2 regions of the Bacillus nitratireducens genome follow, and region 1 is predicted to be linked to the other one. Evidence: riboswitches for the same ligand, from Rfam matches in the RefSeq annotation. Region 1 holds a riboswitch; the other holds the start of a gene.

Region 1 (10,699 bases):
GAATCTGGAAACAAAGCTGATAAGCGTGACGTTCAAAAATATATGAAACAACAGAACAAAGAAGAAGAACCATTAAACAACCCGTTCGCAGAGGCACTAAAGAAATTAAAATTTGATTAAATTAATAAAAAGGAATTGTCTATCTAAAGTTTTGATGGGCAATTCTTTTTTGTTATGTACAATTTAAATTAACCAATATGGAATGTAGCGTTTATAAAAAAGCTGCATCGCTTTATCCCTTTCTATAAAGAGGTATTATTTGAAAAAACAAGGGATTCCTAGAGTGAAATTCCAATTATTGATAAAGTATAGAAAAGAAAATTTAAAGAGTATTGCGGATTGTTCTTTCCCTCTAGTTGTGGAAAATGTAGTTCAAGAAAATCCAAACTGAATTATTTAAAATGGAATTTTACATATAACTGAACTGATATAGCATGTTAAATGTGTTAATTATAATATAAAATAATAGTTATGATAGAATTTTACAAAAACGAGGGGGGATCATATGTTAACACCTAATCACATGCTAGAACCTAATTTTTTAATCGAGTTAAATGATTTTGTTTATCCTACTAAAGAATCATCTAATGCCAAATTTACTATTAGTAATGTAAAAGAACCCGTCAAAATTAGATTCCTAGATAGAGAGAAGCATCTTTCTAAAAAAGGGGTATATGTTATTTTTTCACCTGATGTAACGGACTTTAATACAATTGGAAAAGGGTGTATATACGTTGGTCAAGGTAATCTAAGGGATCGACTTTATTCTCATAAATATTATGAACGGTTTGGTAAGGAAGAAGATGAATTTATCGTTATTTTTTATGAAATAGAGGATGAAGTAGACCGTAAGGCTGTTGAACGTATTTTAATTAAACACTATGATCCTTCCTATAATAAAGAAGGGGAATCTAAGATTGAACGAGTAAGGAAAGATTCTGATTTTAGTAAGAGATTAAGAAAAGTAATTTATGAGATTGAAGAAATATATGGAGAAAAAAGTTTTAATGGTAAAAGGTATAGCGAGGTAATTGATTTTACCACAGTAGTAGTGGATCTCTTGCAAGACGGTTTTGATCTAGAAGATATAGAGTTTGAATTAATTAAATATAATAGTCGTGAACATGATTTACCACGTCTTTCTGATTTTTTATTTAGAGGATAATAATAGTTTGTGATGTTATTATGTAAGGAATCTATTCTGATTATTTTTCAAATAGATTCTTTTTATTTACGACAAAATAAGGATTGTTGTGGATTTGAAAAAAATCGTAACGTTTTGAAAAAAGATCAACAGTTTAAAAAATCTAAAGCTTTATAGTTAGAAGAAAAAGGGGAGAAATAAATGGCAGTATTAAAAGATGAACATTTGGCATTAAGTTCTGGTATCGGTTTGGCTGGATTAGCTATTGGATATTTTTATGAGGCTGGACGAAATGCTTTTGAAAACTTTAGAAAGGAACTTGCTCAAACCCAGAATGTCGTTGCGATCTTACAAAATTAATTAGACCACAAAACACAATACATATTGATCATATTGTTCCATTGCAGCTTTTCGGCAGCAATGATGCTTCAAATTTTCAATTACTTTGTGAAACTTGCAATACATCAAAAGGAGCAAGGTCAACAGCAACTAGTTCTGTAAATATCCCATTTTGGAATTTGGATTAATGCAAATTTTAAGGCTTAGTTTCTCAATTTTAAGCTAATGGGTGCTTTTCTTTAATAACAATCATAAAGAATGAGCAAACCTTTTTATAAAAAGGAAAGTTCATCACAAAATGGATTCCTTTATTTTTTCCGTAAAATGAAGGTTTATATGATATTTTTAATCAAAATTTATTTTAAAGATACAAATGATAAATTTATTTCAAAAGCATCTAAAATACTCAATAAAGGGTGAATGGCATGAGAATTACACCAACATTTAAATTAATACCAACGGAAAGTAATATTGATAATGAAAAAGAGATAATTGCTGTAATTAGGGAGGTAATTCGGAAGATTATTAGCAGATTTTATAATAATTTAGAAGAATTAGCATTGCCTTTCGAAGTTAATATTATTTACGGTAATATAGAATATGGCATATTTGATGCCTTTTCATCAAGGTTAATAGAAAAAGAAGTTATTGAATTACTTCGCGATCTTACATACGATGCTCACAAGAATATTAAGGTTAAAACAATTGGGAATGAAGAACATTATTATCTTAAGTTAAAGACTGAAATGTTTAATGTTTTTAAAAATTGTTTTATAGAAGTGAAAATTAAAATTAACACCAAAGGCTCTAGACTGTATGAAGAGGATTTACTCTTTAGGATAAACACCATAAAACTATTGGAAGATGTAAATACTTGGTTTAGTCAACAATATAGTATCAATTTTGATTTAGACGGAGATAAATACTACGAATTTGATTTTGATGATACTTACTCAAATTCTAAAGTTATTATAAATGAATCTGTTAATCGTTTTTTAATGGATATTACGAATTATAAATTAAATTTAAGTGCCTTAGAAGAATATGCAAATCTAAAGTATGAAGGAAGTGAGGCTAATGGGTCCATGTACTTAGTGACTAGAGAGGATATGAAAAAAACAAATATCATTCTAAAGTTTAAAAATCCCATACCACTTAATCAAACGAGAAAGGTAAGAAAACTGTTAGAGACTACCTCAAATGATTTACATTTAATAGTTAACAAGGATACAGGCGAAATTAAGGGCTTGGGAAATATCAAGGACAACAAGGATTTGCTTAGAATAAATTTCATAAAATATCAGCAGTGGGAATTGTTCTTTTCTGGTGAAAAGTTAATAAGTAGCTCTTCATATAATATTTTATTTGGAGATTATGGACGTGCAAAACAAAAAGCGGAGTTCGAAAGTTTTTTTAAAGTGGGATCTATATTCTCTGATTTTAATACACATAAAGATGAGCTGTGGAAAATTGTTGAAAGTGCAATGGGACAAAAACATGGTACAATGTTAGTTATTTCTGATATTGCAGAAAAAGAATCGAAAAGGTTAGAAAATGAAAGTTTTAATATTGAACCTAAATACTTAGAAAAACCTATTATGTATTCAATAAGTAATATAGATGGAGCGGTATTAATAAATCCAGAATGTTACTGCTTTTCAATGGGCGTAATTCTAGATGGCTTATCATACATAGATACTGAAACCGATATAGCTAGAGGTGCAAGATACAATTCAGCACATAGATATCTTAAAACTTTAAAGAATAATATTTATAAGCATGAAAAATTTAAAACTTTAATTGTAATTGTATCTGAGGACGGCATGACAAATTATATCAGTGAATCAAATTGATATTGTTATCAAATAAAGATTTAAAAATTACCTTATATCATATTAATCTAGAATTTCAATTTAAAGAGTTTCTATAGTTATATTATATAGGGGTTGCCATTATGGATAAATATGTAAAAATATTCACTGAATTGATTTTATATTATTAAAGTCCCTGGATTTTTTTATTTTATAAACAAATCCAGGGACAGCTGATATTTAATAAATATGTCTTTGACGCTCTCTTCTTAGTTGAAATATCTAGGCTATTATAGGGAATTAACTAGTTCCTTAGTAGTAATATTTATTTCAGCTGATTTATCTACCTGTATTATTTCAAAACCAATTTTTATGAGTGCTTCTTTTTCTTTTTCTTCTAATTTCTCAACATTAATATAGAGTCCAGACATTGCCCTACTTAGTGCAACATAATAAACTCTATGCACTTCTATATCCATGTTAGGTGAAAGCAGAAAGTTTAGCTCTGTTCCTTGTTTTTGGGGAGGAACTATTACTAAAATATTTTCAAATTCATCTCCTTTAGATTGGTGGATTGTTTTAAAATCACTTAAGTCATCTAAAACCTTCATTTGGAGGGCAACTTTTCTATAAGTTAAACCATCATATAATGTTTTTGCTGCTCCTCTCGAAATACGTCCCTTAACATTGTATTCCCCTACAATTAACTCGTTGTGGAAGTAAGTAATGCTTTTGGTTTCAAATTTATTGTACATATTTAAAAATCTTTTTAAGTTAACAAAAGCCTCTTTATCAGTAAAAGACCCATCTTTTCGATAAGCAATTTTCATGAGTCTTAAAGCCTCTTTTAATTGAAACTGCTTAGCTAATTCGATAGATTGAATTATATGAAAAATTCTCCAGCCTCTTTCATTATTTGAATCTTGAAGAATAATATTGAAATCCATATCTTCAATTAAATCTGTTTCATATTCAACGGACTTTGAGTTTTCACTTTTATATGATAGTACAACTGGATTTTTTGATTTATTATTCAAGTAATGATAAGCACTTTTCTTAGCTCCTACCAGTATAGTAGGAAGATCACCAGATTTATGAGTGGGAGAGGATTGCTCAAAGTCTTTATTTTTACGCATATGATTAAGTACATTTATAATCTCGTTACTTGATCGATGATTATCCTTTAAAATATATAATTTCATATTTTCAATTGAAAACATCTCAAATAATTCTACGTTTGCCCCTTGAAAAGAATAAATTGATTGGCATAAGTCACCTATTACTCCTATATTAACTTCTTTTTGCCCAATTAATTCAATAATTGCTGTTTGTAATGGACTAGTGTCTTGAAACTCATCAATTAAAATATAGGGGAATTTAGCTCTAATAATATCTATTATTCGTATGTTTTCTTGTAAAATTTTATACGCAAAATAAAGGACATCATCATGACTTAATTTTCCTTCAGACCAATATAATTGTTTATATTTATAATAAGCACTTTTTTTTAGAAAATAATTTTCTGTCTTACCATCATAAGCATTTAAAAATTTTAATGTTGGTATTTCATCGTCTAAAACCCATTGAAGTTTATTTAGCGCCTCACATAATTTCACATCATTTAAATAACTTTGTCCAATTTCAACTTTTAATTGATTAATTTGACTGTGCCGTAGCTTAATTTGTTCATGCCCATCTATTTTATCAATAGGTAAAGGTGAATCTTCTAAAATCCAAATGTATGGTTTGACAATGTGCTTATAGCAGAAGCTATGTATTGTGCATATTTCTAATGATTCAATAGAATCTTCGAGTTTATTGACAAGAGTATTAACGGCAGTATTTGTATAAGTAATACAAGCAATTTTTTTTGCTTTTCCAAGTTTAGTTGATTGATGTAGAATTCTTTTAATATGATTGGTTAAAAAAGTGGTTTTTCCTGCACCGGGTCCAGCATATAATTTAAAATGCTCATTAATTGGTATTATACTGTTACTATTTTTTAATTCCGTGGCTACTGACAAATCCATTTTATCGCCTCGCTTATATAATCTGGTGGTTCAATTAAGCCCTGGTCAGCTGTACTTATGACATAAGCAATCTCCTGAGCCGCTTCTCCTTTAGAGATAGATAATAGGTATCGACTAGCAATTATGCCTTTCTTTACGCTTAACGCATCTTTTAACAATCCAAGAGTAAGCAAGTTTAAAAGCTCGTCTTTAAAGGCATTTTTTCTTATTCTTTCAACTATTTCCTTTATAGGTTTATCTTTTGCAACAAGGTCCATTAAATCTTTAAGCTCTTGGGCATTAGAAACTGAAGGGGTTATTAATTTTGTACAATTCGGATTTTTTAAAATCAAATCATATTCAAATGTAGAGCTTTGTCCATGTGTCTGGGTAAAAACTTTAATTTTCGAATCACTATGGCTATATGTCGCCACGAGTGAATTAGAAGTTTGTTTATATTCATAGTCTTCTGGTTGTATGTCCAAAAATATGGGAAGACACTTTTTCCAATTGCTATCCTCATCTGCAGCATCTTTTAGTTTTCTAACTGGATCTAGATCAGTTATGCACGCTACTTTTTTTGTTAAGGCAAATTCGCAGCGGTTAGTATCAAATAATTTTAAGAAATGATTAAAATATCTTCCACCAATATTCAATATTGTGGTATGGCTGTCCGCTAAATTCAAATCCATTGAGGCTGCGAATTCAGGAAGTACAAGTTGTTCAGCGATACCCTCAACTAGAATTACATTTTGCGCAAAAAATAAATCTGCTTTTGTTACATCTAAAAATCTTTTTACGTAATTTCGGGATATGACATCTTCCTCATTTGAATCATTGAATACTTTACTTGGATATGCTATTTTAATTTCTTCATTAATTTTTTGAATAACTAAAATATCTTCTAAATCAACTGCAGCAGTTATATTTGGGGAATGTGAAGTAATAAATATTTGGTTAACATCTGAATCTTTATTTTCTTTTAGAAATTGTAAAAACTTATATTGCATACTTGGATGTAAATGTGCTTCCGGTTCCTCAATAGCTAATATGGAGAACACTTTAGCATTTGACCCTAAATATTCTCCAGAAGCATCTTTTTGCATTTTTGATAGTAAAAGGGAGATGTAAATTAAATTATTATAGCCTAGCCCATTGCTAATGGCAGGTAGCTTAATTCCAGATTCTTTTTCGACAATGAGTCTTAATGCTGAATATAATTCGGTGTCCAAAATTTCTCCATCAAATGAGGGTTTAGATTCATCAATTCCAGCCCCAGTATTATTGACATACTTTAAAATTTGTTCTTCACCGTTTCTCATACGTTGCTGAAGTGATTCAATTATCTTCTTTGATTCAACTGAAAAGTCTCTTTTTTTCTTTTGAATTTGTTCTATTTTTTCCTTTTTTTCTAACTCACTGTTACTTTTAATATCGTAGTCCATAAAAAAGTCTATTACTTCTCTTAAAAGGCTGTTATTTCCTTTGAATAAATCTCTTTCGACATCACGAATTGCAGTTAAAAATTGAAAATCAAAACGATTTATTTCATCATTCTGTACAGAATTTTTGAATTCAGGATTTCCAACGTATACTCTATGAACATACTTTTTTAAGAAATTATGTTCAATAGCTTTCCAATATTGATTAATATCTTCAGTCGATATTTTTTTCATCAAATTTGTATATTCAGCTGCTTCTTTTTCAGGTAAGAAATACTCATAAGTAATTGTAGCTTCATACGGTGTATTAAGGGTTGTTAACCAGGTAGCTACTGTCACTAATTCATCTGAGTATTCACCTTCATTTTCAGATTCTTGTAGTTTGGCAGATATATATATTTTAGGTGGGCACACTTTTAGTTCTTCAATCGAGGCACTACGATTAAAATCGTTAATGTTCAACCTCTTACTAGAAGAATTGTTAAAGAGTATATCTAATGCTTTTATTACAGTTGTTTTACCAGCATTATTTTGCCCAATAATTACATTAATCCCATCATTAAAATTTAGCGTTGTTTTTTTGTTAAACGATCTAAAATTGTTTATTGTTAACTCCGAAATGTACATAAAATCCTCCTCTTAATTCCTATTATATCCAGTTTAATTTTATAATATTTAAATATAAAATACTTCATTTAATAAATAAAAAGCACATAATTTAAAGATAAATTATGTGCTTCTTTTTATGTGCAATTGTAAAAAGTATTAGATATCATTGTTAAATCAAGGATGAAAGGTGTTTTAGGATTTATGTGCAATTATATTTTATAGAGATAAATCAGCGTCAGTAGCTATAATGATTTCATTTACATCTTTTCTAAGAAGCTGACTTTTTACAGCGTTAAACTGTTTCCCTGTTTGTTTAATAACGGTTAGTTTTAAACGCTCCGGTAGCATTGGTAAATCTTCTAAATTCCACTGTTTATATTTCACATCATAGCTTTCTGGATCAGCTAATGTAACGAGATGACCTAAAGCCCAAGTAACAATATATTTACTACCTTCAAGATAGCCGTTCCCTTTTTTATCACATTTCAGTACACGTGCGATATCACGTGCAACAGAAGGTTTTTCAGCAATTACAATACTTTTTGCCATATTTAAAAACATCCTTTCAAATTTCCATACGTTAAATATAGCATACATCTTTATTCTATTCAGTCTTGCTGACGGTTTGAGTTATTTGTGATGAAATATACCGAGGAGGGTTTTACTTATATAAATGTCAGATTTTAAGGGGTATCCATTGACATTGTAAATGAATTTCATTTTTATTATATAAAGGCGAAGAATGGTTAGACCAGGAGAGTTATGATCTCTATCATTCTATAGAAGGAAAGAACTTGTTATTTTACTAGAATAAGAGTAGACTTTGAAGTAGATGAATAATAAACACATGGGAGTTTGTGGATGCAAACTGAGAGTATGACTACTAGTCCGTCATTGACCATTTGAACCTGTTGGATAATGCCAGCGTAGGGAGAGTGTAAAAGCACATGTTCAGGCACTTTGCGTACGCGCAAAGTGCCTTTTTGTGTATCTCCCACCACTATAGTTAGGAGATGAAAAGGATGAATATGAAAGAAATTAGTAAAGTAGTGGATTTGGTAAGAGAGTCTAATCCGCTCGTTCATAATATTACAAATGTTGTTGTAATAAATTTTACAGCAAACGGTTTATTAGCATTAGGGGCATCGCCTGTAATGGCGTATGCAAAAGAAGAAGTAGCAGAAATGGCTAGCATTGCGGGAGCTCTTGTTTTAAATATGGGCACACTTCGTCCTGAAGAGGTAGAAGCGATGTTACTTGCTGGTAAATCGGCAAATACAAATGGTGTACCAGTATTATTTGATCCAGTTGGGGCAGGAGCAACTTCTTATCGAACAGAAGTTGCGAGACATATTCCAGCTGAAATCGATTTAGCAGTTATCCGCGGGAATGCAGCTGAAATTGCTAATGTTATTAATGAAAAATGGGAAATTAAAGGTGTAGACGCTGGTACTGGAAATGGTAATGTTGTAAATATTGCAAAACAGGCAGCGGATGAATTAAATACAGTTGCGGTAATTACTGGAGAAGAAGACGTTGTTACAGACGGAGAGCGAACTATTCTTATTCGAAATGGCCATCCTATTTTAACGAAAGTGACTGGAACAGGTTGTTTACTAACTTCTGTAATAGGAGCATTTGTAGCAGTAGAAAAGGATTATGTAAAGGCAGCAGTAGCGGCATTAACGTTTTATGGTGTAGCTGCGGAACTGGCAGCTGCTAAGACAGTGGAAAAGGGACCTGGTAGTTTCCAAATTGAATTTTTAAATCAGTTAGCGAATACAACTTCAGATGATATTAAGAAATATGGGAAGATTGAGCTTATATAGTAAGGAGGGGAACGAGATGCCGCGTATTACAAAGGCTGAAATGTCTAGATTATTATCGGTATATTTTATTATGGGAAGTAACAATTGTACGAAGGAGCCACTACAAGTATTGAGAGATGCACTAGAAGGCGGTATAACAATTTTTCAATTTCGTGAAAAGGGGGAAGGCGCTTTAACGGGAGAGAAACGTATTTGTTTCGCAAAAGAACTACAAGCAATTTGTAAGGAGTACGGTGTACCATTCATCGTAAATGATGATGTGGAACTAGCTCTTGAGTTAGATGCAGATGGCGTGCATGTTGGACAAGATGATGAAGGAATTACTTCTGTTCGTGAAAAAATGGGAGATAAAATTGTGGGTGTATCTACCCATACAATTGAAGAAGCACGCTGGGCAATTGAAAACGGAGCTGATTATTTAGGTGTTGGCCCTATTTTCCCAACGAGTACGAAAAAAGATACGAAAGCAGTTCAAGGAACGAAAGGTTTAGCCCACTTTAGAGAACAAGGAATTATGATACCGATTGTTGGTATCGGTGGGATTACGATTGAAAATACTGCTTCGGTTATAGAAGCCGGTGCGGATGGTGTCTCTGTTATTTCTGCGATTAGTTTAGTGGAATCTGCGTATGAGAGTACGAAGAAGCTAGTAGAGGAAGTAAGTAAGAGTTTGTAGATTTGTAAAAAAGTTGTTTCGTTTATTTAAACAAACGTTTGATTAAAAAAGCACAAACCTTTTAAAATTGTAGGTTTGTGCTTTAATTTAAAACATAATTGAAATTAAGAGCATTCCAATTCCGATAGAAGTAAAGGTTGCGATTAGGCCAGGAATCATAAAGCTATGATTTAAAACATACTTACCAATTCCTGTTGTACCAGTGCGATCAAAATTAATTGCAGCAACAATTGTCCCGTAGTTTGGAATGAAGAAGTATCCATTTACTGCAGGGAACATTGCAATTAGTAAAGCTGGTGGAATACCAAGTGATAGTCCAAGTGGCATTAAAGCACGAACTGTTGCTGCTTGGCTATACAGTAAAATAGATAGAATGAATAATGCGATAGCAAACAGCCATGGTGCACTAGTCACTAAGTGTTGAATTGATCCTTGAATCATATTTAAGTTTCCGTTGAAGAACGTATCTCCCATCCAAGCGATACCAAAAATAGCAACAACTGCTGTTGCCCCCGCTTTAAAGACGTTACCAGACACAATGCTTTCTACATTTGGTTTACAGAAAATAATAATAAGAGCTGCGATAGTTAACATAACCATTTCAATTGTGTTTGGCATGGAAAGACGAGCTAACTTCCCGTCAACCATCCATCCCGGACGAAGTGCTTCAAATGAACCAAGAAGTACGACAAGGAAAGTTCCTACTAGGAAAAGGATAACTGATAATTTAGCGCCTTTTGCACCCACAAATTCTTTTTTCTCTTCAAGTTTAGGGATCATTCCCTCTTTTAATCGCTTCAAGTATTCAGGATCTTCATTTAATTCTTTTCCCATTTTACT
Region 2 (10,699 bases), on a different contig from region 1:
ATCAAGGTATCTATCCAACTGGTGTAACTCTTCACCAGTTGGGCACGCTTTATTCATTAGCTGAATGACTGTAATAACAACGTCTATCTTTTTACTCGATGATATATGTAACTACTAGTAGTTTATATATTTCACTGGATAATTGCTTATAAACATGTGAGAGATAAAAAAGCACACAGAGGAATATATAAAACCCCTTAATGATTTATCAATTCTACGATAAATCATTAAGGGGTTAACTAATTTTACTATGCATTATGCCTATTTCTTCGACGTTCCATCCTTGTTTGTCCTTGGATAGCTTCTACTTTATATTGCGGTTCTTGCTCTATCATTTGATTTGATTGAGCCGGTTCATCATAATTACGCTCATAAATTGTTTCTGGTGTTTTTCGTTTAGAAGATTTCCCACCAAACTTTAATAATTTTAACTTAAACTTTGGTAATCTAGGAATACGAATTTTAAATGTTGGCTTGTTGCGTTTCTTTTTCTGTTTAAATAAACTAGTATTTTCTTTATTAGCACCTTTCTCTTTACGGTGCAATAACATCGCAAGTAATCCACCTAATATAAGTCCTCCAACTAAAAGGAGAATATATAAGTAATGGCCTGTCATTAAACTCATCATACGCTCAAGTATAATTAATGACTGTACTTCTTTTATATCCCATAGTAAAGCGGCCCATAATGAGAATAAGCCCAAAGTAAGCCCGTATGTACGAAAACGCAATATACATGGAATTAACGCAATACAAGCGGCGATTTTCGCGTTCGCTATTATTGAATTTGTTGAAATATCCTGATTCCAAATAACTAACAGTAATGTAATAAATGGCGCATACGCTATCCAGCTACATATTCGTGAGTACATCTTTTTAGCAAAGTAACTTCCAAAACTAGTGAAAAATAATAATCCTCCAATAAATAAAGATTGTTCTAGAGGGACTTGCTTCATAACACCTGCAACCGGAAAGAGGCCGCTCAGTATCATTAATAGCACATCTAATTTCTTCACAATTCCCCATTCCTTTCAAATTCTTTTTTCAGTTTCGCAAAATATAAAGTTCATACTATTTGAAAAACCTTTGTGATATTTCTAAAAAACATCTTAATCCTGAAAGTAAATAAAGTAAATATGAAAACGAAAATATACATGACAAATCATATCTATATTTACAATAAAAAATGACAAATCCTGTTTTATTATTACTAACAGGATTTGTATACTATCATTTATATTAATATCAATCCATCTTCTTTTTCCATAATTATTACATCTTCATCTAATTCATCATCGAATTCTTTAAACTCCCTTGAATCAATATCGGTAGTATAATTTTTTATTAATTTAACCATATGCATTATGTACGTATTATGAATATTTTGTTCTGAGAGCAAGGTTGATTTACAGCACATGTAATGTATCATTTTGGCGAGTTCTTCCCTCTCTTCAAATTTTACACCAAACGGGATAATTTCGAGTATACACTGCTGTGCTATCGCATTACAATTTAATTCGTAAGCAGCCGTGCTATAGTAAATTCCCAGTTGATCTACAAATAAACTCGTTTCATCCATAACATATTTTTGATCTCTAACAATATAGTTCGGTACATCTGAGTTAGTATTAATTCTAATTATTTTTATATCCTCTTTAAAATTTGAGATTATTTCAGGTAAAACCTCTATATTAACGCTTTCATTCTGCAATTCTTTTATCCAATGTTTTCTCATATTTGCATCTACAACAAAATAAACTTCTTTGTTTTGTTTATGTGCATCTTGTAAAATTTCAACTAATGTTTCTGATATAAATTGTTTAAAGTGGGCCCCTATATCATTCCTTTTTGATGGTTGTGGTAAAAACACTTTATTATTACCTATATTTAATAAAGTATGATCAATTGTATCCCATTCTTCTTGACCATATAATTTATATACTATTTCTCTCCCATTTATTTTTGAAAAAATAGGTAAGAAATCAAATTTAGACATTTTTTCAACTGATAAATTTACAATTATACCTGGTAATTTTATCTTATTCCAACTACGCTTTAAGAACCCATTTTGCTCTAACAAACTAAGAATAGCGGTAATAATTTCTTTTTTAGATACACTTTGTCCAATAAATAAATTAATAAAAGCTGAAATACGTTGTGTTCGAACGAATCCTTCCCTAATAATTTGCTTTGGATTAATTTTTTCACGGCCATTAAAAGTTTTTAATGCAATTAATGCTAGTTTCATTTCATTTTGCTCTCCTGCTGTAGCATGTACCGCTTTTACAACATCGTCTACAAGTTTCTTTTTATTTTTATGGCTATATTGCATTCTATATGGATTTTGTAATACTTTTTCAATGTTATATCTTACTATTTTTAACAACACCGGATTGTCTGCATTTAATACATAGGAGGAATCTCCATTTTGAGCTAAAACTATTTTGCTATCTAATAACGCTTGTTCTATCTCTATTACTATATCATCTGACCATACTTCTAACGTAATTGAGTCTAATCCCTTTGGGGTAAGTAAAGGTAATAACTCATTCTCATTATTAGTTAATACATTTTCACATTCAGGAATTAATGTAAAATATGGGAAGGTTAGTTGGAATTCATTTAAAAGCTCCTTTTTTTCTCTTACTTTTATACCAAGCTTTATTTTTGTTCCTTGAACTTTATATATGTTTTCGTTATATGGAAGAAGCACTCTTTTATTTGTTCCTCTAATATACTCTTTCGGACATTGGAGAATGTGTTCTAATTTAACTTCTCCCCCTATCCTATACTCATCTTTTAAATTTCTGAAACGCTTAATCCACTTTATTCCTTTTTCAGCTTGTTGCACTTTTAACTTTACAAATCTTTTCTTTTTCTTATTTGATTCAAATTCAGGAGTTGAAATCAGTATTTGGCTTCGCTTTCGTCCTAAAAGTATAGAAATATCTTTATGGTTATATTGCTGATAAAACCGTCTAATCCCTACTGATACTTTTAATAGTGGAATATTCTCACCTCCACGAGTTATGTATTCAAACCGATATACATAAGCGAAATAATCCTGTGTTTCGTCATCTTTAATTGGCTCAGACATCGCCTCAGAAACATGTTGGGATCGCAGTGGTGAAAAATATACTTCTTCATCATTCTTATTTTTCATAAGTAAAGGCTGTTCGCAAAAGATATGTGTAATTAGAGCTGGTACCCATTTAGAAAACGTTTTTTTATCATGTAATACTGGTAAATTACTAATTAAATCATACTGCCATTCTAAATGTGGTGGATCTATTAATTTATTCGGTTTCCAATCATGAATAACCTCATACCAACTTTGGAAAATATAGTCTAACTGCTCTTGGCTCATTGGTTCTTTTGCTACAATCCAAGGTGTATCTTCCTTTAGTATATATGGATTATGCTGAATGAATAATATATCAGAAAACATATCATACAATCTTTCATTTACAAGTTTTAACTTACTCGTTAATAAAAATGTTCTATAATGTATCTCTACAATCTCAAGCCATTCAATAGGAAAGTAAATATACGATACTTTCTCATTATAGAGGGGGTCTACTATATTTTTAAATGTTAATAACTGTAATTTTTCCATATTAGTAATACTTCCTCTCTTAATTAATATTGATCATGAATAATACTAGTAAATTCACCAATATTTTTAAGCATAAACAATTCAAATTTAAACGAAGCATATTTCGGGGAATAATTAAATTAAATTATTATAATAATAAATTACAAAAAACTAAATTAATAAAAAGTTACCATTAACATATAACTACCCCCTTATGTCACTTCTTATATTATAAAATCATTATAAAAGATTATTCGGTTTTATATCTATAATTTACAAAAAATTTACATAAATTAAATATAAGAAAAGGTATCGCCTCTTTATATAGCGATACCCTTTCTATACTCTTTATTTAATAAGACCTTTAACTCTTTCATTCACCGGCCATTTTTCTAGTGTATATGCCATTTCCCAAAATGAATATTCATATTGACTACTAAAAATAAAATGTTGTCTCATACGATTACGGTCTGCCTCTGTTACTTTTTCAGCGATCGTATCTAATCGTGTGATTTGCTCTTCTACTAGCGTACGGAACCAATCCGATCCATATGCAGAAATCCATTCTTGATAAATCGGCTCTTCTGGTTGACATTCTTTTAATCGTTCACCGATTTCATAATATAACCAATAACAAGGTAAAATAGCTGCAATAATATCTCCTAAATGCCCTTCATAAGCTGCACGATACATATGAGATGTATATGCATATGCAGTTGGCGCAGGAATAAAATTATCTTTTTCTTCTTTCGTAATCCCTAATTTCTTCGCGAAATTCTCATGCAATGATAACTCAGCTTCATATGTATTTTGTGCATGATGCGCCATGCGTGCTGTCGTTTCTAATTCAAGAGCCTTTGCAGCACCTAACGTTTGTACTCTAGCAAAATGACTTAAATAATATGAATCTTGAAGCACATAATAACGGAAACTAGCTAAATCTAGCGTTCCTTCTCCTAGTTTTTTTACAAATGGATGATTAAAACTTGCTTCCCAAATTGAATCTACTTCTTTACGTAATGATTGTGAAAAAGTCATTTAAATCCCTCCAATAATTTATAAAATATAAGTATTTATCCCATTTATTAAAGCTGTAAAATAAAAAAACTTTCTTTACAGGCGTAAAGAAAGTGAAATTGACAGTATTTATTCAATAAATAGCAACGTCTTTCCCACTTCCCTACGCTGGCATTAACCAGATCAGGTACTAAGAGTCTCAAAATTAAATTTGATCTCAGCCTATAAAGGCCCCCCTAGTGGATAAATATTTAGTTGTCGTATTGTAATTATCATAGCATACTTCGTAGAACTATCAAAAGTTTTAATTCTACAAATATCTTAAAAACCTTCTTCTTTCCTTACTTTTAATGAAGTTTCAATTATCATATCTAATAGTTTACTATAATTAATTCCAGCCGCATCTGCACTTTTTGGTAGTAAACTTGATTGTGTCATCCCTGGTAATGTATTAACCTCCATTACATATGGAATTCCATCCTTCACCATCATATCAACCCTTGCATAAACACTACATTTTAATGCTTTATAACAAGCTATTGACGCTTTGTTTACACGTTCTTTAATTTCAGCTGGAAGTTCAAGAACTTCTTCAATTGTACTAACATCATCGTATTTTGCATTGTAGTCAAAAAACTCAGCTGCATGTTGAATTGAAATGATAGGTAACTGTTTACCATCAAAAATTGAACATGTAATCTCGTCACCTTTTATATACTTCTCAATTACTACCTCAGAATCCCATTCAAATACTGTTTCCAGCATTGAGATTAATTCATTTTTATCATTGACGATCTTAACTCCCACACTTGAGCCACCAGAGTTAGGTTTTACCACTAACGGAAATCCTATCTTATCTAACTCTTCAAGCTTTAGATCTTCCATTTTTGTGAGTTCAATCCAATCTGGTGTTTCTACTCCTTCATAACGCAAAATCTTTTTCGAAATATTTTTGTCCATACATATACCGCTTGATAACATATTGCTACCGCTATAAGGAATACCTAAACTCTCTAGCGTTCCTTGAACTGTACCATCTTCTCCGTACTTTCCGTGTAATGCTAGCAATGCAAAATCAATGTCTTTCGCTTTTTCAATTAAATCCATTTTTTCATTTAACGTAATTGGAACTATTTCATACTTACTCTTATCTAAATGTGTAATCATTTCATTCCCAGTCATAATTGATACTTGTTTTTCAGAGGAGACTCCTCCCATAATAACGCCAATTCTCATTTTCTCAACTCCAAGTTTCATTTTTTAATATTTCACCAATTATTTGAATCCCGCTAACAATTTCCTTTTCTTTCAAACGTGAAAATCCTAATCGGAATGTGTTCGTTCCTCCTCCATCAGAGTAAAAAACATCTCCAGGAGAAAACGTAACTCCTTTCTCATAACACTTTTGTAAAAGTACGCGGGCTTGAATTTTTTCTTCCAACTCTATAAACAAATGAAGTCCACCATCTCCAGTCATTCTTTTAAACGGAATGTACTGATTACACGCCTCAACAGCTAACTCATATTTTTTCTTATAAACTGATCTTGCTTTTTTTAAATACTTTTCAAAATATCCTTCATGTAAATATTGAAACAGAACAGCTTGATCTAACGTTGATGTGTGAATGGTTCTTGCTCTTTTTACACTTTCTAAATAATGAATGAGCTCTTTATCTGCAATGATCCAACCTACACGTAAACCAGGGAAAAGTACCTTTGAAAAGCTACTAATATAAATCACATTATTACCAGCCCCAGCAAAAGTTAATAATGGCGCTAAATGTGAACCCGAATAACGTAATTCCTCATTAAATCCATCCTCTATAATAGGAATCTTATATTTTGAAAATAATCTCATCAATTCCGTTCTTTTCTCCGAACTCGTAACAATACCCGTTGGATTATGATAAGAAGGGATTAAATATGCGAAATCAAAATCCTTTTCACGCAAACTTTTTTCTACTTCATTCGTATCAATACCATCATCATTCATATTAATTCCATGAACTTCAAGTCCATGTAAGCGAAATAGCTTCAATGCAGCATGATGAGTTGGATTTTCACAAATAACACGCCCTGATTTTTTCGATAACGAAGATAATACAATATCTAATCCTTCTGTAAATCCATTTGTAATTAAAATATCTTTGTTCGAAATATCTACGCCTTTCATTTCCATGTAATGAAGTAAATAATTCATTAACGGTCTATAACCTTTTGCATATCCGTAGTTCAGTACGATATCCCCTTCAATGGACATGCGAGTAAGAAAAGCTCTTTTGAAATTTTCAACATCAAATAGCTTTTCATCCGGTGCTATACTATTAAAAGCAATCATTCCTTTTTCCCAGCGAACACCATGTTTCATTAAATCTAATTCATCCGCTAATGCGGTAACTGTATTGAGTTTATTTTTCCAATCTATTTCAACAGACGAAGTGTTAGAAATATCAACCTTCGCAACAAAATTTCCTTTTCCTTTAACTGCATAAATGAGTCCTTCTTGCTCTAAATCCGCATAAGCAGCGAGTACTGTATTTCTGCTCACAGATAGTAATTCACTCAGTTCCCTTGTTGATGGGATTTTTTGGTTCCCTAGCAAATGTCCCTTCATAATCATCTTTTTTAAATAATCTTTCAGTTGAATATAAACAGGACGATCTTTCACAACTTTAAAATCTTTAAACAAATCCTTACCCCCTGCAATCATTTTTGCATATTTATTTCATTTTCAAAAGGTCCACTACATATGTGTTTTTTATTAATAGCGGTACGGTTATAAAACCTATAAATCCTTTCGATATAAATTGATTACATCTTTCAAAGCTGATGCGGCTGCCCCTCTTGGCTTAGAAGCTCCACCAATTGTAGTAACTTGCCCCATTGTATCTGTAAAGAACGTGATTCCTTTTTCTGTCCCATTTACTTTTGCTAGCGGATGATCTTTATCTATTTCGCACGGTTCAACATTTAGATTTACATTGCCTTCCTCATCTTTATGCGCCGATGCTATTAATTTAATAATTTTATGTTGTTCCTTAGCATTTCGAATTTGTTGTTTTGTAACGTGCTCGATTCCTTTTATATGTATATCTGTAAGTGTATACTCTACTCCCATTAAACTGTTTGTTAAAAGTAACAATTTACATGCACTATCTGAACCACTTACATCTAACGCTGGGTTCGTCTCAGCAATTCCTTTATGTTGTGCTTCTTTCAGTGCTTCTTCAAACGTAATATCTTCCCCATACATTTTCGAAAGAATATAATTTGTTGTTCCGTTTAATATTCCCTCTATTTTTTCAATATTGCAACCAGCTAAACTAAATTGCCCAATATCTAGTGTCGGTAATGCCGCAGCAGTTGCACCACTATATCGAATTCGTACATTTGCGATTTTTGCTGCTTCATTTATTTCTCTCCAGTTTGTAACAAGTGCACCTTTTGAAATTGCTACTATATCCATATGTTTCTCAATCGCTTGTTTTATATATTTCTTTCCCGGATTTCCATCTTTAAGATTTGTAACTGTTGATTCTACTAATACATTACCACTTATGCTATTTGTTGCACGTTCTTTCGGGTGATGTTCTATATACTTTTCAATTGCTGCAGTACCGCCACCATACGTTAATAAATGATGAATAGATAAGCCTTCTTCATTATGTATTGCAATATTTCTACCTAATACGCCACTTACCACTAAATCTATTCCATATGTTTCATTTATATATAAATATTTTTCATTTAATAATTTTATAAACTCTCTTCCTACTGTCCCGTATCCTGATAATACAATTTGAATTTTCATAATATCCCCCCATATTTTTATACCAAATCCCTCTTTCAATATAATATAAAGCGCCCTCGAATTCCATCGAGAGCGCTTTATATTACCTATTTCGGTAGACGTGATAATTTTCCAGCAATTGTTCTATAAAACTCTTGAATGTTAGAAAAACCTAACGTGTCTGAAACACTAAGCCCTACCATATCAAGATGATCCCAATTTGCTTTCGTTTCGATATGATTCCATTTTCCAACCTGTAATAACTCATTATTATTTACAGTAGCATTAGAAGATGGTGCAATCATAGAATTTGTATTTACTACACCATCGTTTTGCCACCAAGAAGTATCTATTAATGGCCGGTTTTCTTCATATCTTGCATAAGAGCCTAAGAAGAATGCATTCCCCATTAGCACTTTATTCATCGTTATATGCGGTAGATGCAAACCTGTTATAGGTGCTGCTTGCGATGCATGTCCACTATAGGATAAGTAATATACATCCGATTGCGTCTTTACCCAATTATTTAACTCCTTTGCTCCATCAGTACTTAAATCCCATTGACTTATATCTTTTGTATTTTCCCAAATTGAACTATTTAAAATACGATCAGTATATTGGAAAAAGGACTCTCCAGTATTCTTTTTTATACCCCATTGATCCAATTTAAAATCATATAATGATAAATTATTGTTTCCACCTAAACTTGCAGCTGTAATGAGTAAATCTTTAACGAACGGCAACAGAAGACTTCCGTCCGCGAGTGTTGTACCGTTGTGAGGAGTTGCTAAAGTTGTAACACTATGAACATACGATTTACCACCTTCAAATAGTGGTGATATCTTTGTGTTCGGATGATTTTTCACATAATCTTTTTCTCCATAACTTCCTTCTTTTAATAACTGCACTAATGTTCTTGTCGTTTGTCCACCCATGCTATGCCCAACTAAATGAACTTTATTTGTTTCACTCCAATTCGGTGCAAATCCACTATAAATTCTACCAAAACGATTATGTCCATGTTTCTCAGCATGCGCCGCGCCGTAGTCTACTGTTCCACCGTTTATTTGTGCATATAATTCACATGCACGGTCCCAGTTACTAGAAACTGGCCCAACAGCTGCAGTATGTACTGTATAACCATTTCTTTTTAAATCTTCTTGTATATCATTAACACCACCCCAATATTTTACCCCTAGCATTTCCTCTCTACCCCATCCAGCAAATCCATTCACTAAAATGATAGGATAATTATTTTGTTGTCCCTCTTCAGCGTATGTTGTTTTTGCTGCGAATGAACAAACAGTCACAAATGCGAAAAAACATACTCTTAAAAATAACTTCCCCATACTTTCTCCCCCTAATAAAACGTTTACATTTTCCTATTAAAAAAATCTACACAATTAGTTTGCAACTTAAACATAATGTAAAGTATTTTATATACGTTGTATATATAGAAAACATACACAAATGTTGATAAATATTAAATCAAGTAAGCATTTACTTTTTATAATAAAACTCGCAAATCCAATTATTTGAATTTATAATTAAATATAGTTTCCTCATGTCAAATGGATTTAAACAATCATAAGAAAACTAATTTCATTGCTTGAAAAAGAGGGGAAAACCATGCAAATCGGATTAAACATTCATACATTATCTCAACCTTCTAAAATAACCCATCTAATCTTGAGCATAATACTATCTCTTCTACTAAGCTTGAAGATAAGAAATCTAATAATCTAATCAAATTTGATATTCGTACATCTGAACAAGAAATGAAACAATGAGATCATAAATTTAGCGAATTAGGCTTATGGAAAATGGTAAAAGACAAAGGTGTACCTTTATGGATCATACTTGAAATGCTACAAAAGGCTCGTAAAGAGAAGGAAACTCGAGATAGTTCGGTTCAACATTCAAATGGTATTGAAGAAACGAGCGAGACACGATTAAATGAAGTAATGTAAGTTATTTAAATGGTATTAAAAAGAGTTCGAGGTTGATATAGTTTCTATCAACCTCGAACTCTTTTTTAAGATTTTTCTCCAATCGTTACAAACTGGAATGACGCTTCCCCTATATAATCTTTAATTAACTTTTCTACTTTTAATTTTTCATTTATCAATGTATTATCTGTCGACATTTTAGGTTTTTCATCACCTAAAGACTTTTTCAAGTGGAGAAGGTGCATTTTCGTTTCATTTGCTTTTATTTCTTTATACACACTATCTTTTGCTACAATTACATACGATTGGTTTGGATACTTACGAGTGTTACCTATCCAAGCATCACTA

The links. A riboswitch is a leader RNA that binds a small molecule or an ion and turns the genes downstream of it on or off. The one in region 1 is predicted to bind thiamine pyrophosphate.
Region 2: linked by a shared signal. The riboswitch ahead of tenA (thiaminase II) and the one ahead of thiM (hydroxyethylthiazole kinase) in region 1 are both predicted to bind thiamine pyrophosphate.

Annotation. Positions count from the first base shown of each region.
Region 1 covers NZ_JAUMJO010000007.1:119,858-130,556, forward strand. Annotated here, with positions in the region: gene topB (DNA topoisomerase III) at 1-120, shown strand, start outside; gene Q3V31_RS23910 (hypothetical protein) at 260-391, shown strand; gene Q3V31_RS23915 (GIY-YIG nuclease family protein) at 506-1,165, shown strand; gene Q3V31_RS23920 (hypothetical protein) at 1,346-1,504, shown strand; gene Q3V31_RS23925 (HNH endonuclease) at 1,522-1,671, shown strand; gene Q3V31_RS23930 (diadenylate cyclase) at 1,909-3,336, shown strand; gene Q3V31_RS23935 (ATP-dependent helicase) at 3,585-5,324, opposite strand; gene Q3V31_RS23940 (ATP-dependent nuclease) at 5,309-7,372, opposite strand; partial or broken gene Q3V31_RS23945 (toprim domain-containing protein) at 7,586-7,903, opposite strand; TPP riboswitch at 8,192-8,304, shown strand; gene thiM (hydroxyethylthiazole kinase) at 8,377-9,183, shown strand; gene thiE (thiamine phosphate synthase) at 9,200-9,859, shown strand; gene Q3V31_RS23960 (anaerobic C4-dicarboxylate transporter family protein) at 9,947-10,699, opposite strand, start outside.
Region 2 covers NZ_JAUMJO010000004.1:366,918-377,616, reverse strand. Annotated here, with positions in the region: gene Q3V31_RS17525 (DUF3959 family protein) at 249-1,016, opposite strand; gene Q3V31_RS17520 (RNaseH domain-containing protein) at 1,235-3,616, opposite strand; gene tenA (thiaminase II) at 3,944-4,633, opposite strand; TPP riboswitch at 4,756-4,860, opposite strand; gene Q3V31_RS17510 (D-alanine--D-alanine ligase) at 4,934-5,848, opposite strand; gene pdxR (MocR-like pyridoxine biosynthesis transcription factor PdxR) at 5,853-7,301, opposite strand; gene Q3V31_RS17500 (homoserine dehydrogenase) at 7,398-8,423, opposite strand; gene Q3V31_RS17495 (esterase/lipase family protein) at 8,510-9,751, opposite strand; partial or broken gene Q3V31_RS17490 (DUF3914 domain-containing protein) at 10,032-10,372, shown strand; gene Q3V31_RS17485 (lipoprotein BA_5634 family protein) at 10,438-10,699, opposite strand, start outside.